2 regions of the Glaciimonas sp. Gout2 genome follow, and region 1 is predicted to be linked to the other one. Evidence: predicted binding sites of a transcription regulator. Region 1 holds the regulator's gene; the other holds the start of a gene.

Region 1 (7,417 bases):
CACGTATTACTTATCGATGAATCTGTCCATCACACGCCGAGTCCTTCAGGCACAGCTTCTGCGATCTGGCAAGTTGACGCATTGGGTAACTGGAGCGACGTAGTGTCGGGACGGCTGTCTCTGGATGCGGCGGGTGGTCGTGCCGCTTGCGGCGTTCAGGTACTCATAGCACGGAGAGAGTTAGTATCAAAGGCGGTATCAGCGACTGGGTTACAGCAATTGCGCCAAGATCAGATTATCCTGATTGATGCCGCTTTAGGCGACGACGGTACGCTGTCGCCATTAGCATGTCAGGCCGATTATGTGATGGTGGTGTTGCAGCCACAACCGGCGTCCATTACGGCCGCTTATGCTTGTATCAAACGTCTTCACCATGCACACGCGCTTCAACAGGTACGGATAGTGCTGAATGGTGCTGCCAGCGATGCAGAGGCATCTCGCATTCTTACTAATCTTGCCGTTACCGGCAGTCGTTATCTGGCCGTATCGGTGGAACCGGCTGGTGCGGTGATGACTGACTTGCAGATTTTACACGCGCAGCAATTACATTTGACCGTGGTAGAGGCATTCAAAAGGAGCACCGCAGCCCTGACGTTTCGCCGGATAGCGGCTGACCTGATGCAATGGTCATCCAAGGCAAGGAGCGATGTGGCAAATGGAGACTCTTCACACCGCACAGCGATGCCGGAACTGCTTGCATGACCGAATGACCGAATGACTTTGGCACGTCAGCTAATGTGTGAGGGGCGTAGTCAGTGGCGATACCTAAAGTTTGGTACCAGCGTTAATTAAGAAGATAGGGAAGATAAGGAACATCGCAATGTATACAGCACAGGGGAGAATGGACAAGTCCGGGACGCTGACTAAATTTGCACCGTTGGTACGTCGTCTGGCCTTGCAGCTAATTGCCAAATTACCAGCCAGCGTTGAGCTTGATGACATGATACAAGCTGGTATGTTGGGCCTATTGGATGCCGCTAATCGTTACCAGGACAATCAGGGGGCGCAGTTTGAAACCTACGCTAGCCAGCGAATTCGTGGATCAATGCTTGACGAGTTGCGTGCCAACGATTGGCTCTCACGTGGGTTGCGACAGTCTGCGCGCAAGGTTGAGGTCGCCTTGCAAGGGCTTCAACAAAAACTTGCGCGGTCACCGACTGAAAGTGAAATCGCGCAGGCCATGGCGTTGTCACTGGAGGAATACCAACGACTATTGCAAGAGATTCATGGTTGTCAGTTGGTGTATTACGAAGACTTCGAAGGTGGCAGTAATGAGAATTCGTTTCTTGATCAGCAATTAAGCGGCGCGCATCATGAAAAAGATAAGCCGACCGACAATAGTGATCCTCTCCAGAAATTGCTGCAAAGCGGGCTGCGTAAGGTGCTGTTGGAGGCGATAGAAAGTATGCCTGATCGAGAGCGTCTTTTGCTGAGTTTATATTACGATCAGGAGCTAAATTTGCGGGAAATTGGCGCAGTACTTGAGGTAAGTCAGTCTCGCGTCTGCCAATTGCATAGTCAGGCTATCAGTCGTTTGCGTGGGCGCATGCGTGACACGATTGGGGCGGAGGTGGTTTGATATGCGTCAACAATACGAGAAAAAAAGCGTACATTCCGCGCATGGAAAATGGGCAAAGGCAGGCAGTGGAACGTGGCTTTTATTTTTTTTAATGGTGGGTTCTACGCCTGCTAACGCCACGGAAACCGCACCCGATGCGATACCTTTAGCGCGCTATTTACAGCGTTATGACACCGCGGCTAACGATCCGTTGAAGCGGTATAAATCAGGTGGAGATAGCCGATTTAAGGAGGCGTTAAACAAAAGGGTCAACGGTTCGTGGACCGGATCAATCTCACTACCGGCCATTTTCCAACGTGGTGAAGCAGTCGAGTCCGGTCAGATTAAGCCTTATGGAACTATCAAAAACAACGCTACAGCACGTAAAGTTAGTTGGCGGTACGCCTTCATGTCGCCGCCTCCAGTTGGATTACTAGCCTATTTATGTAATGCAACCCGATGTGTTGGCTTGAGCCGTGCGAGCGGGTCCACTGAAGCTTTTGATGGCGATAACGCCTATTCAAATTTTACGTTTGCTTTTGTGATCAGCGGGAGAGGGGCTTTGACACCAGGATTGCAGGGGCAATCGGGTCAGGTCACCATGAATTACGAATAACCACTTAATACTAACCGTGCCAATTGTGGTATCTGATATTAAGGGCCGATATAGGAGCGTGTTTCAGCCTGAAGCGAGGCTTTTACCAACTCCTCGCCCAACCCTGTGCTGTCCATCGGGACCGTACAGAGATTGTCCGCAGGCGCTTAAAAAATTAATTGCATTACGACTGAACTCCAGATGAGTATGGATCAGAATACCGTTTCGGTGATTCAGGTCGCGTGATGTCGCCGCGCATGACAACAGTCTCTGCCAAGCGCGTTGCAAGCCATCGCCGCCAGCCGCGGCTGCCGCATCTGCACCTGCGCGATTGGTCGGATAACCCAGTTCTTGCAATTGTTGCTCGCGCTCATGGTCAAGGACAGCGATACGATCAGCCAATTGTCCTTTGCGCTCTGTCAACAACGCCAAATCCGAGAATTTGCCACCGATCAAGGCTTGCGCCTCTTGCTCGAGTAACGCCAGAAACGCTTCCATAGCGGCGCGTTCCTCATCCATAAGGCTGATGTGATGTCTGCTCATAAAGTTACCAGGTGACCCAAATTATTGGTTCGGTTCGGCTGACGTTTTTAGTAAGTCCCTTACCGTGTCCAGCAGACCGTCAGCGATTTTGCCTGCATTTACCTGATAATGCCCTTCGCTGATAGCCTGACGGATTTTTTCCACCTTGGCAGCATCGAAATCGCCATTGCTTGGTTGCACCAGTTGATTTTGCAATTCACGCACCTGGTTTGTCAGCGAACTGGGGTTATTCGGTAGGCCGGAGGCGGTATCGACAACGTTGGTCGCTGTCGTAGCAGGGGGATTACTCCCCTGAACGCGACTATAGTTTGGCTTGTTGATGCCAGAGGCAGGGCTAACGATACTATTTGCCGAATTAATGGGTAGATTGATTTTCAAAATATTTCCTCAGAGGATCTCAACGGTATAACGGCAGTTGGTTGAAAAACTTTAGTCTGGTTGTTCGTGTAGGGAGCGAGATAGCTTTTTTATTGATGTTAAGTTGACAACTTATGCCATTGTCGATACTTTTGGGTTATCAACTTGATGTTTGCTATCCCACTATAGCGAATAGTCATTGGACTAATATAGTAAATCAACACTGCCGTCCGCGCGCACTTTACCGCTGACCATTTGGCCACTGACGGTCTTGACTTGTAGTCGGGAACCGATGGCTGCGCTAGTCATGGCGCGACCTTCGGTACTGGCGACAAATCCGGTTCCTGTTGCCATTACCTTGACGTTTTGTCCCGACTGTATAACGACCACGCCACGCAATAGTTCTGGTCGCACTGGCGCGCCCAACGCAATGCGATTGAGTGCGACCATGCCATTAATTTGTTCAACGTTAGTCAGAATATTGGGTGGCAGCATGGAGAGATCGCCTTCGTGCAAACTGAAGTCACCAGCGCGCAATGTTTCCCCCGCATTGATCGCACGGGTTGCGACAACATAATTGGCGATGACTGCGACATAGGCCGGCACGTAGCGTGTCCACGCCTGTTGCGCTTGAGGAGCGGGCGCATTGATCGACGTCGCGGCGACGGGTAAGACACCATTACAGCGGATGCCTACGGATACGCGGCCCCATACTTTTGCGCCGCTTGGTAAAAATGGCTCGGGCGCATCGCACGGCGGCAATGCGCCGGACATCGGGGTATCGACTGTAATAACAATTTTTCCGGGCAGCCCAGCAGCCTGATTTAACAAAAATGCCTTAATGATCGGCAGCGCATTACCGCTAAGCGGCGTAGCTCTTTGTGTACTAGCGTAAGAGTGATTCGCAACCAGAAGCATACTCATGACAGCAGCTAGCAGGTCCACGCTAAAGCGTAAAAGGACGCAAAGCTGCGTGCGGAATGATCGTGATTGCCGTCGATTTTGTCGATGCAGGTGCATTGATGCAGCCTCGCTCTGGGTAATATATTTGATTAAATCATCTGTTGATGGTGGTGCGCACGCCGGTGAAAACGGCACTTTTGCCGATTTTGGATCGGTGATCACTGGCGCACCAGTCAGTTGCCTTGATTTTACGGAATATTCGATTCGCACCAACCGTTGAAGAGGCAAGTGATCGCAGTCTTGTTTGGGTAATCGGGCTTACCTACGATCTAAAACGCATGCACGGACAAATGCATTGGTCCCTGCAAAGTGTGAATTGGATTGACATTCTCTTCTTGTTCTAGCGATTGGGATGGCGTCGCGCTACCTATAATTGTTTTCATCAAAAGGTCTAGGAAAATTACGCGATCTTATCGCGGTTGGTTTACTTGGATAGCCAAGATCGGAATGCACTCGGGATGTAGGCAGGGCGGTTAATTTATAGGATGGAAACATGGTCGACAGACTTGATAATGCACTTCGGTTTCAGCAGGAGGCGCTCAATTTGCGCGCTCGGCGGCAAGAGGTTTTGTCGGTCAATATCGCCCATGCAGACACGCCTAATTACAAAGCGCGCGATTTCGATTTCAGCAGCACGTTGACGCAGGCAGTTGAGCGTGGACGGCAATCTGAATCGCTTTCTATGACAACGACTTCTTCCCGGCATTTGGCAGGTGAGCAAACGCTTAGCAACGATACAGATTTACTGTATCGGATTCCCACCCAATCCAGTATCGATGGCAATACAGTAGAAATGGATGTTGAGCGTGTCAATTTTGCTGATAACGCGTTGCACTACGAATCTAGTCTGACCGTGATTAGTGCGCAAATTAAATCAATGCTATCGGCGGTGCAGTAATGTCTTATTGGAAGTGCCAATAAGACGGTCGGCAAATGGCCGAAGTCATAAACTGACATAGAGATGTCAGCACCTAGTTACGAAAGGATAAGCACATGCCGTCGAATGTTTCCATGAGTATTTTCGATGTTGCTGGTTCTGCCATGAGCGCGCAATCGCAACGTATGAACGTCACCGCCAGCAATCTTGCCAATGCCGATAGCGTGAGCGGCCCCGACGGTAAACCTTACCGGGCCAAGCAAGTCATGTTTGAAGTCGCATCATCGAATCAAAGCGATATCGGTGGCGTCAAAGTTGCAGGTGTAGTGGAGGATCAGTCGCCCATGCGGATGGTGTACGACCCTAAAAATCCAATGGCCGCCGCAGATGGTTACGTCACAATGCCGAACGTCAATGTGGTCGAGGAAATGGTCAATATGATGTCGGCATCGCGGTCCTATCAAGCGAACGTGGAAGTCTTGAATACCGCAAAGACCATGATGCTAAAAACCCTGACGATCGGCCAATAAAGCAATAGCGAGATATCACTTGAAGCGAGCTCATCACGTAATACCAGATTACTTACTATCAGCTTATTTAGAACAGGACTATTTAGCCCAGCTCACGCAACTCAGAATAGTGCATTACGCGTTTTTTACGCGGTGCTTTCTTCTTCGTTCGATTCAGGAAAAATTTATGGCAATTACCGCAACAAATTCACTCGACGCTCAGTCTTCTGCAACGGCATCGCTAAACGGTACATCGACCGCTGACAGTGAACAACGCTTTCTTAAATTACTCGTCACGCAATTGAATAATCAGGACCCACTTAATCCGCTCGACAATGCCCAGCTTACCTCGCAATTAGCCCAGATGAGCACCGTCAGTGGGATCGAAAAACTCAATGCGACGCTGGATTCGCTGGTGAATCAAAGTGGGGCCAACCAGGCGCTACAAGCGGCGTCGTTGATCGGTCGGACGGTGTTGGTACCGGGTCAAGACATCAAATATGTAAGCGGTAGCGATACTAAATTTGGCGTAGAAATGCTGGGCTCTGCCGATAAGGTCAGTGTCAGCGTGACCAATGCCAAAGGTGATGTCGTGCGTACCTTTGATCTTGGCGCGCAGCCAATGGGAGTTACCAATATGGTGTGGGATGGCAAGAGCGATGCCGGAACGGAATTGGCGGATGGCAATTACACGATCAGTGTTGCAGGTACTTCTGGGGTCGACAAAGTCGCAGCAAATACGCTCACGTACGAGAATGTGGCCAGCGTTGTGCAGAGCGGCGGGTCGGTTTCGCTAGATGTGGGCAAGCCAGCCAAAGTCAGTTTGAGTGATGTTAAGTTGATTTTGTAATTGGGTCTGTCACCATCTTCATCGTGGTTCATGGCATAACGCCGGGTTAGCGATGGTAAAAAATTAGGTTGTTTACAATCAATCCGAAAAGGAAACACAATGGGTTTTGCACAGGGAGTAAGCGGCTTAAATGCCGCATCTAATAATCTCGATGTTATCGGCAATAACGTTGCCAACTCGGGGACCGTTGGATTTAAGACAGGTAGTGTTTTGTTCGCTGATGTCTATGCAGGTTCACGGGTCGGTCTGGGGACGCATGTTGCCGGTATTACGCAAAATTTCACGCAAGGTGCAGTTCAGACCAGCACACGAGCACTCGATATGGCGATCACGGGCGGGGATGGATTTTTTCGTCTGGCTAGTCCTAGTGGCGAAATATCCTATTCACGCAATGGCCAGTTCAATGTGGATAAAGATAACTATATCGTCAGCGCAAGCGGTCTGCGTCTGACTGGCTATCCTGTCACCGCCAGCGGTACTTTGAGTGGTGGCAATCCAACGGCGCTACAGTTACCGCAAGTTGCCATGGCACCAAAATCGACTACCGCTATTGTGTCGCAATTCAATTTGGATTCGCGCAGTGCGGTCCCGATCAAAACACCATTCGACGCTACGGATTCGACGACTTACAACTATCCCAATGCGACAACGGTGTTTGATTCGCTCGGTAACTCACACGAAATTTCAACCTATTTTGTTAAAACTGGTGCTAACGCGTGGAGTATGTACGCCACGGCCGACGGCTGGCCGCTAGATGCTAACGGTGCAAAAGTGGCGCCTGACGCCACTGATGCGACCAAGCCATCAAGCGGTGGTGCCGCACTGAGTGCCATTGCCTTTGACACTAACGGAAAACTAGCCGTTGATGCAGCGGGCCAACCGACTAGCCCGGCTGGTGGGAAAATAAATTTTGCAGGTCTGGATTTCGGTAACGGGTCAACCCCATTAGCGTTCAGCATGGATATCACTAGCACTAGTCAGTTTGGGAATGTCAGTGAGGCCAAAAACCAGAATCAAAATGGCTACACTTCGGGTACGTTGACCGCTTTTGCGATTAATCCGGACGGTACGGTTACCGGCAAATATTCAAATGAGCAAACCAAGTCACTGGGGCAAATCGTATTGAGCGCATTTGCCAACCCTGATGGCTTGGTGCCTACTGGCG
Region 2 (7,417 bases), on a different contig from region 1:
ATCTATAATATTAATCGCTTTAGAAATGGCATTGCCCTTGGCAACGATCTCTTTATTAACCATATGATGGCGTGCCATGTTAATAGCGGTCCTGGCACCATCAAACAGCAAGGTAATGAGGTGGTGTGGCGAGGCGCTCATAACGGCGCTTTCGACACCCATCTTTGCATAGGCCTGTGCGCCTGAATTGATCACCTTGGAACCTTGGGACGAGTACATGGCTATCTACCTTATTTCGTATTGTTGATTGCGTCGAACTGTTGGGTCAAATAGGTGCTTGTCGCATTTAGTTGGGTGACAATCAAATCCAACGCAGTGAACTGACTTTTATAGCGCGCCATCGTGTCGTCGATTTGCGCAGACATGACCTTGTATTGCTTGCTGAGATCATCCAGCGTCTTATTGACACCGGAAGTAGCCGCCGTCAACATCCCATCTGTAGCGTTAAAACCTTTCAACAATGACGTTAACTGCGTCCCCAAACCAGTGCCGCTATTGCCTGTGGTCCCGCTAAATAATTCTCCAACGCTATCCAGATTAGTGTTCAGTGCCTTACTCAATTTAACTGAATCGATGGACAACGTGCCATCGGTCTGAAGAGAAACACCAATTTGCGAGAGGGAGGCGAATCCACCTGTACTACCTCCAGTGACATTTTGCGGCGTAGTCAGTAATGAACGAATGCCGCTCTGTATTGAGCGTAAGACGGAGTCACCTGATAGTACAGCCCCAGTTTTGCTGGTCCCGTCATACGCAGTCAAGGTCGTAGCGGCTTTTTGTAAATTATTATAAGCAGTTACGAACGCCGTTACGGCTGTCGAGACAGCAGTGGTATCGCGCGCCACGGTAAGTGTCGTATTAGCTGCTGAAACAAGGGTCATGCTCACATCTGGAATCGCATCCGTCACCGTATTACTGGCGCTCGTAATAGCGATGCCATTGACGGTCAGTTTCGCATTCATGGCAGACACCGTCTCCTGCATATTTTGATTGCCACCACCCACATTTTGCGACAAAAGATTTTCCAATGCCGCATCACCAGTTACCGAAATCTGCATACTGGAAGTTTCACCAGTCGTATTTGATGTCAGTACCAAACGGTTTGGGTTAGTACCACCATCATTCACAATGGTCGCTGTTACTCCCAGCGTCGTACTCTTATTAATGGCGTCACGAATCCCTTCTAACGTATTACTGGAACTATCAATCGTCACCGAACCGGCAGCACGACTAGCATCTGCCGCGAACGTCGCATTACTATATTTGCCAGTCGATGGATCGAGCGTGCCGCCGGACACTTTCCCGAACTGAATCGTCACCGTGCCGTTACCAATCGACGTTTTAGCACTGGCCTGGCCGACAGCTGCCAGCGTTTGGGCTTGCGCCAATTGCGATACGTTAATAGCGTATGAACCGGCAGCGCCGTTCGCGCCCGCAACTGCCGTCAGCACACTGGCCGAACCTGAAGTCGCTTTCACTGTCTGATACAAAGCGGATGCAGCAAGCGCGCTGGACGCCGTCTGGAAATTATTCAGCAGACTACTCAACGTCCCGTAGGCTGACAATTTAGAGGTATAACTGACCGACTGCGCCTGCAACGCCTGAAGTGGAATCTGCTCAGCGGCCTTTAACTGATCCAGCAAAGGGCCAAGCTGAAGTCCAGACCCAATACCATCGGTAACAATCCCTGTCATGATAAATCTCCAAATTCTGTCATTTGCGTCGCTCTATTAACTTATGCAAAAGCTAATTAAGCGGTATAGATATTAGATTCGCGACTTACCGTTTTTTAGCGGCAATACTGCTAACCAAATTAAATCGATATGTCACGTGCAGCACTTCAACCATTCGCTAACCACTCACGCCTTTGACAATTAGCAAAAGCCAGACTGGTTAACGTAAGTAAGGGAAGCAGACAACACAAGCAGATAGGCAATCCAGGACTGTCTAAATGCTTGTTTATCGGATTCACGATCCAGCAACATAATCGATCACCCCACTGCCGTCAGCGAACTAATCGCTGACGGCAACTTCTGATAAATTTATTGCAACAACGACAGAACACTTTGCGTTGTCTTGTTCGCTTGCGACAACACCGAAGTACCGGCTTGTTGCAAGATTTGAGCGCGCGTCATGTTCGACACTTCAGTCGCGTAATTTGCATCTTCAATACGTGAACGTGAAGAAGACAAATTGACGATAGTTGTACCAAGGTTAGAGATCGTGGATGCAAAACGGTTTTGTACCGCACCCAATGAACTACGCAAACCGTCAACGTTCGACAGCGCAGCATCAATGACCGATAACGCGTTGGCGGTAGCAGTGCTGCCACTACCTTTATTTAACGTGAACTTATCAGCATGTGCAGAGTCGTTGTAGACCTGGTTAGAAGCGCTATCGGTGACAGTGCCATTGTCATGCACATACAATGTTGCAGCAGTATCAGTCGTTAGCGCACCATTCATATCAACATTCACTGCTTTGGTTGAAGCATCATCAGTGACTGCTACAGTACCAGCAGTATTTTTGACATCGTACTTAGTTCCAGCAAGCGTGATAGCCATCGTACTACCAACAGTAGCGCTGCTAGCACTAAGTTGCGAACTCAACGCTGAGTTGGATATATTGAGACCAGTAGATCCTACAGTAGCAGTGGCTACAGTCAGTGTGTATTTGGCTGCGCCTGAAGTGATTACACCACTTGTACCACCTGTCTTACTCATACTTTCAAGAATATCACCGGTACCCGTACCGCCATTGATATTCGCTTGCGGATCACTACCAGCATTAGTTTTTGACAGGTTTCCAGTTGCATCAAGATAAAGAACGGAACCATCATCGGCTGCCGTTAACTTACCACTTGAATCAATTTTGGCATCTTGTGAGGTACCACCAATTTTTACATTGATTGTTGTGAATGCGCCTGCAGCTGGCTTTAAATCCGTGCGTACTTTGGCAAGACTACGTGCCGTATCGGCAAAGTCAAAACTTGTACCGTTAGATTTATACGAAGCGGTTGGATTAACAGAATCCGTGACCGTGTCGCCACTTGCAATCTTGCCAAATACTGTCGACAGCGTCGCAGCGTCCGATGCGCCATATGCTTTGGTATACGCTGTCGTGCCGTTGGTAACAGTCCCAGCTGCGTAACCCGCTGCTTTTAAGTCTTTAACCGCTGCCGTTGAGTTCGCCGTTCCTGAGCCATCGACGTTAAAGCCGTTCATACCTAGCGCAGTGGTGTCCATCTTTTGCAAATTGATGTCAATGGTTTGACCATCGTTTGCACCAACCTGAATGGAGAGCGCTTTGTTTGAGGCTAATACTTTGACGCCATTGAAATCAGTTTGTGCCGATGTACGGTCAATTTCCGCCAAACGTTGGGTAATTTCATCCTGAATCGACTTCAGATCGCTGCCGGAGTTACTACCGTTAGCTGCCTGCACCGCCAGCTCACGAATCCGTTGCAAGTTATTGTTAACTTCGGTCAACGCGCCTTCAGTGGTTTGCGCTAGCGAGATACCATCGTTCGCGTTACGTGAGGCTTGGGTCAAACCGGTGATGTTTGCTGTGAAGCGGTTAGCAATTGCTTGACCTGCCGCATCATCTTTAGCGCTGTTAATCCGCAAACCGGACGATAGGCGCTCAATCGCGGTACTCAACGAAGACTGTGACTTGGTAAGGTTGTTTTGGGTCAGCAGCGAAAGGGAATTGGTGTTAATGACTGATGCCATGGTACGACTCCTATTTGCAAAATTGATGGATGCCGGCTACGTTGCCGTAACGTTGGACCTGTACATTGTGCAAGCCACCATTATGTGCAAGCCACCGTTAATCAGGTTATCGGCAATAGACATCTAAAACTGTAGGGTCGCTTCAAAAAAACCTCACACACTTAGGAAAACGCCACACGCTCAGGTTAGCCACCTAATCTATCAAGCAGGCAAATTCATAATCTCTTGATAAGCACTTACCACTTTATTGCGAACTTGTAGTCCCATTTGAAAGCCTACATTGGCTTTTTGCAAATCCACCATGACGTCATTGAGCGCAACTCCCGGTTTGCCTAGTTCGAACGACTCCGCCTGACCCATCGCGTGCGTTTGCGCATTGCTAATACGCTCCAATGATTTTTTCATTTCACCTGCAAAGCCACCACCAATCGACTCCCCAACAGGATTAGCGGCACTAGACGAAGACGCTCCCGCAACTTGCGCGGTAGCCCGTAATTGCTGCAAAACCGACTCAATTGCCGCTATCGCCATGTTGCTCTCCTCTATTGTTGGGCACATTCATCCACCTAGCATCCCGAAGTGATGAAGCGTACCAGCTATGCCAATCAGGCAAAGCGCCAAGTGATGGCAAAAATCAATCCTATTCCACTGATCAAAAGCCTCTCAAGGCGTCGACAATTGTTAAAGTCGTACAGGCTGTCCGCACAGATTAGTAGTGGCAGCGCATTTTGCATCGATGCTGAATCGATACAAAAACCGGAACACGTTCTCAAAAATGAGGAAATCTGCTTTTTATCACCTAAGCAGAAGCGACAAAAAAACGGCAAAAAAACGGTAAAGAAACGACAAGTGAACGAAAAAAACATATTGCATTTTTTTACATCGAAACTAGCGCAGCTTCGATCTTTATTGACGCCCACCGCGTTTAATTCCGGAGGCTACGAATGAGCGTAGCTTCGACTGGCGCTAAAGAAAATGCAGCAGATACAAATAAATTTTCATTATTAGAACAGCTGCGTGCTAATCCCAAGTTACCAATAATTATTGGCGGCGCGGCGGTGATTGCCGCGATTGTCGCCCTTTGGCTGTGGACGCGTGCGCCCGATTATCGCGTACTGTTTAGCAATCTGTCAGACCGTGACGGCGGCGCCATCATCGCTTCATTGCAGCAAATGAATATCCCTTACAAATTTGCAGACGGCGGTGGCGCTGTCTTGGTCGCATCCGATCAAGTCTACGACGCGCGTCTCAAACTGGCCTCGCAAGGGCTGCCAAAAGGCGGTTCGGTTGGGTTCGAATTGATGGATAATCAAAAATTCGGCGTCAGTCAGTTTGCTGAGCAGGTTAACTATCAACGCGCATTAGAAGGTGAAATTGCCCATTCGATAGAGTCCATCTCTTCCGTCGCTACCGCGCGAATTCATCTCGCCATTCCTAAACCATCGTTATTTGTCCGTGATCAGCAAAAGCCAAGCGCCGCAGTGATCCTGACACTACATCGCGGGCGCGCAATTGATGAGGGCCAGGTGAGCGCCATTGCTCACTTGATTTCCAGCAGTGTGCCGGACTTGAACGCGAATAACGTCACGGTAGTCGATCAAGCAGGAAATCTACTTTCGGTGCCAAGCGCAGGCAATCGCGGGCTGGACGCGAGCCAACTCAAGTTTTCTCAGGAAATAGAGCAAAGCTATATTCGTCGCATAGAAGCAATTTTGCAACCAATTGTCGGCTCTGGAAATGTGAAGGCCCAAGTTGTGGCCGACATTGACTTTGCAACAGTCGAAAATACCGACGAAAAATATCGCCCAAATCAAGATCCGGAAAAAGCAGCAATCCGCAGTCAGCAATCGAGTGACTCTAATCAACAGGGCGCCACTCCGGCAGGCGGCGTTCCCGGCGCTTTATCGAATCAACCGCCACTCAACCCAACAGCACCGATTGTCACCGCAGCCGCCAACCGACCATTGCCGGGCGCAACGGCCGCCGCCGGTGGTCAATCAACCACGCAGGCAAGCGCAAATCCAATCGGCGCAGCCAATCGGCCTGCAAGTACTGGCGGTTCCAGCAACGTACGCCGCGATGTCACTACCAACTATGAGGTTGACCGCTCAATTCGTCATGTTCAGCAGAGCGCTGGCGGGATCAAACGATTGTCGGTTGCTGTTGTCGTCAATTACCGTGGCATTCGCAATGCTCAGGGAAAAATAGCTGCACAAGCGATTCCGCCAGCTGAACTAGAACAAGTGCGCAATCTCGTCAGGGAAGCAATGGGTTTCAACACTGAGCGTGGCGATTCGCTCAATGTTGTCAATAGCCAGTTTGTTTCCTCCGAGATTGTAGAACCGGTATTGCCATGGTGGCAGCAACCTGAAAATATCGCTCTGGGGAAGACATTGGGCCAATACCTGCTCATTGCTGTACTTGGCCTCTGGTTGTGGTTTGGCGTGCTACGGCCATTATTGCGCAAATATCTGGCACCACCATTAGAAGTACCGCAGGCATTGCCAATCAATGCTGAGCCGGCCGAAGACATCCCGGCAGAAACTGTCTCCTTGAGTGCGGAAGCCCAAGTGCGTGCCAACATGCGTCATCAGGAAAATCTGACGCATGCCAAAGCTCTTTCAGAAAAAGATCCAAAGTTGGTGGCGATGGTGATTAAAAATTGGATGGACTCAGGGAAGAACGCCAATGGATAACGAGGGAATCAAAAAAAGCGCAATCCTCCTGTTATCACTCGGCGAGGATGGCGCCGCCAATGTATTTAAACATATGACACCGCAGGCTGTGCAGGCGCTGTGTGTAGTTATGTCCCAATTGCGTAACGTAAAGCGCGATCACATTTCAACGGTACTCGACGAATTTCGGGTAGAGACCGAGCAATTCTCGGCCATCAGTCTGGATTCAAGTAGCTATATCCGTGCCGTTCTGAATAAAGCGGTCGGCGGCGATCGTGCCTCCGACCTAATGGAAGACATTCTCAATTCGGCCGACCATACGCGTGGTATCGAAAGCCTGAACTGGCTCGAAGCGACTGAAGTCGCCGAACTGATTCGCGACGAACACCCGCAAATTATCGCCACCATGATGGTGCATCTGGAGCGCAGCAAGGCATCCAAAGTATTGGAATTACTCGACGAACGTCTGCGTCATGATGTGGTTCTCCGGATTGCTACTTTTGGTGGTGTACAACCTGCTGCATTGAATGAACTAACCGAAGTATTGTCTGGTCTGCTTTCCGGACATGGCACAAAACGCAGTCGACTTGGCGGTGTCCGCGCAGCCGCAGAAATGCTTAATTTAATGAGTAGTGCGCAGGAAGAGTCGGTCATTCAACACGTACGGAATTACGATGACGATTTGGCACAACGCATTGTTGACGAGATGTTCCTGTTCGAAAACCTGCTGGAAATCGACGACCGCGGCATTCAAATGCTGTTGAAAGAAATCGAATCGGAAACACTCATCATCGCTCTCAAAGGTGCACCGCAGGAATTACGCGACAAATTCCTCAACAATATGTCACAACGCGCTGCAGAAATGTTACGTGACGATTTAGAACTACGTGGGCCGGTACGTGTGTCTCAAGTAGAAACCCATCAGAAAGTGATTCTACAAATTGTCCGGCGCTTAGCTGATTCTGGTGAAATTATCATGGGCGGGCAAGGCGATGACGCGTTTGTCTGATC

Evidence for each region. Region 1 encodes FliA, which starts transcription of late flagellar genes. Its sites were predicted from a motif close to CTAAAGTTTNNNNNNNNNNNGCCGNTA; they were not measured.
Region 2: the regulator FliA is predicted to act here: its motif matches at 3,839-3,865, upstream of QN379_RS17000 (flagellin).

The regions. Positions count from the first base shown of each region.
Region 1 is NZ_JASJXA010000030.1:28,336-35,752, reverse strand. It holds gene QN379_RS17655 (flagellar biosynthesis protein FlhG) at 1-702, shown strand, start outside; gene QN379_RS17650 (RNA polymerase sigma factor FliA) at 821-1,579, shown strand; gene QN379_RS17645 (flagellar protein FlhE) at 1,581-2,174, shown strand; gene QN379_RS17640 (flagellar protein FlgN) at 2,238-2,696, opposite strand; gene flgM (flagellar biosynthesis anti-sigma factor FlgM) at 2,718-3,074, opposite strand; gene flgA (flagellar basal body P-ring formation chaperone FlgA) at 3,258-3,977, opposite strand; gene QN379_RS17625 (hypothetical protein) at 4,102-4,236, shown strand; gene flgB (flagellar basal body rod protein FlgB) at 4,510-4,914, shown strand; gene flgC (flagellar basal body rod protein FlgC) at 5,028-5,423, shown strand; gene QN379_RS17610 (flagellar hook assembly protein FlgD) at 5,590-6,252, shown strand; gene flgE (flagellar hook protein FlgE) at 6,352-7,417, shown strand, end outside.
Region 2 is NZ_JASJXA010000028.1:8,890-16,306, reverse strand. It holds gene fliS (flagellar export chaperone FliS) at 1-219, opposite strand, end outside; gene fliD (flagellar filament capping protein FliD) at 231-1,694, opposite strand; gene QN379_RS17000 (flagellin) at 2,043-3,731, opposite strand; gene fliE (flagellar hook-basal body complex protein FliE) at 3,933-4,262, opposite strand; gene fliF (flagellar basal-body MS-ring/collar protein FliF) at 4,676-6,427, shown strand; gene fliG (flagellar motor switch protein FliG) at 6,420-7,415, shown strand; gene fliH (flagellar assembly protein FliH) at 7,399-7,417, shown strand, end outside.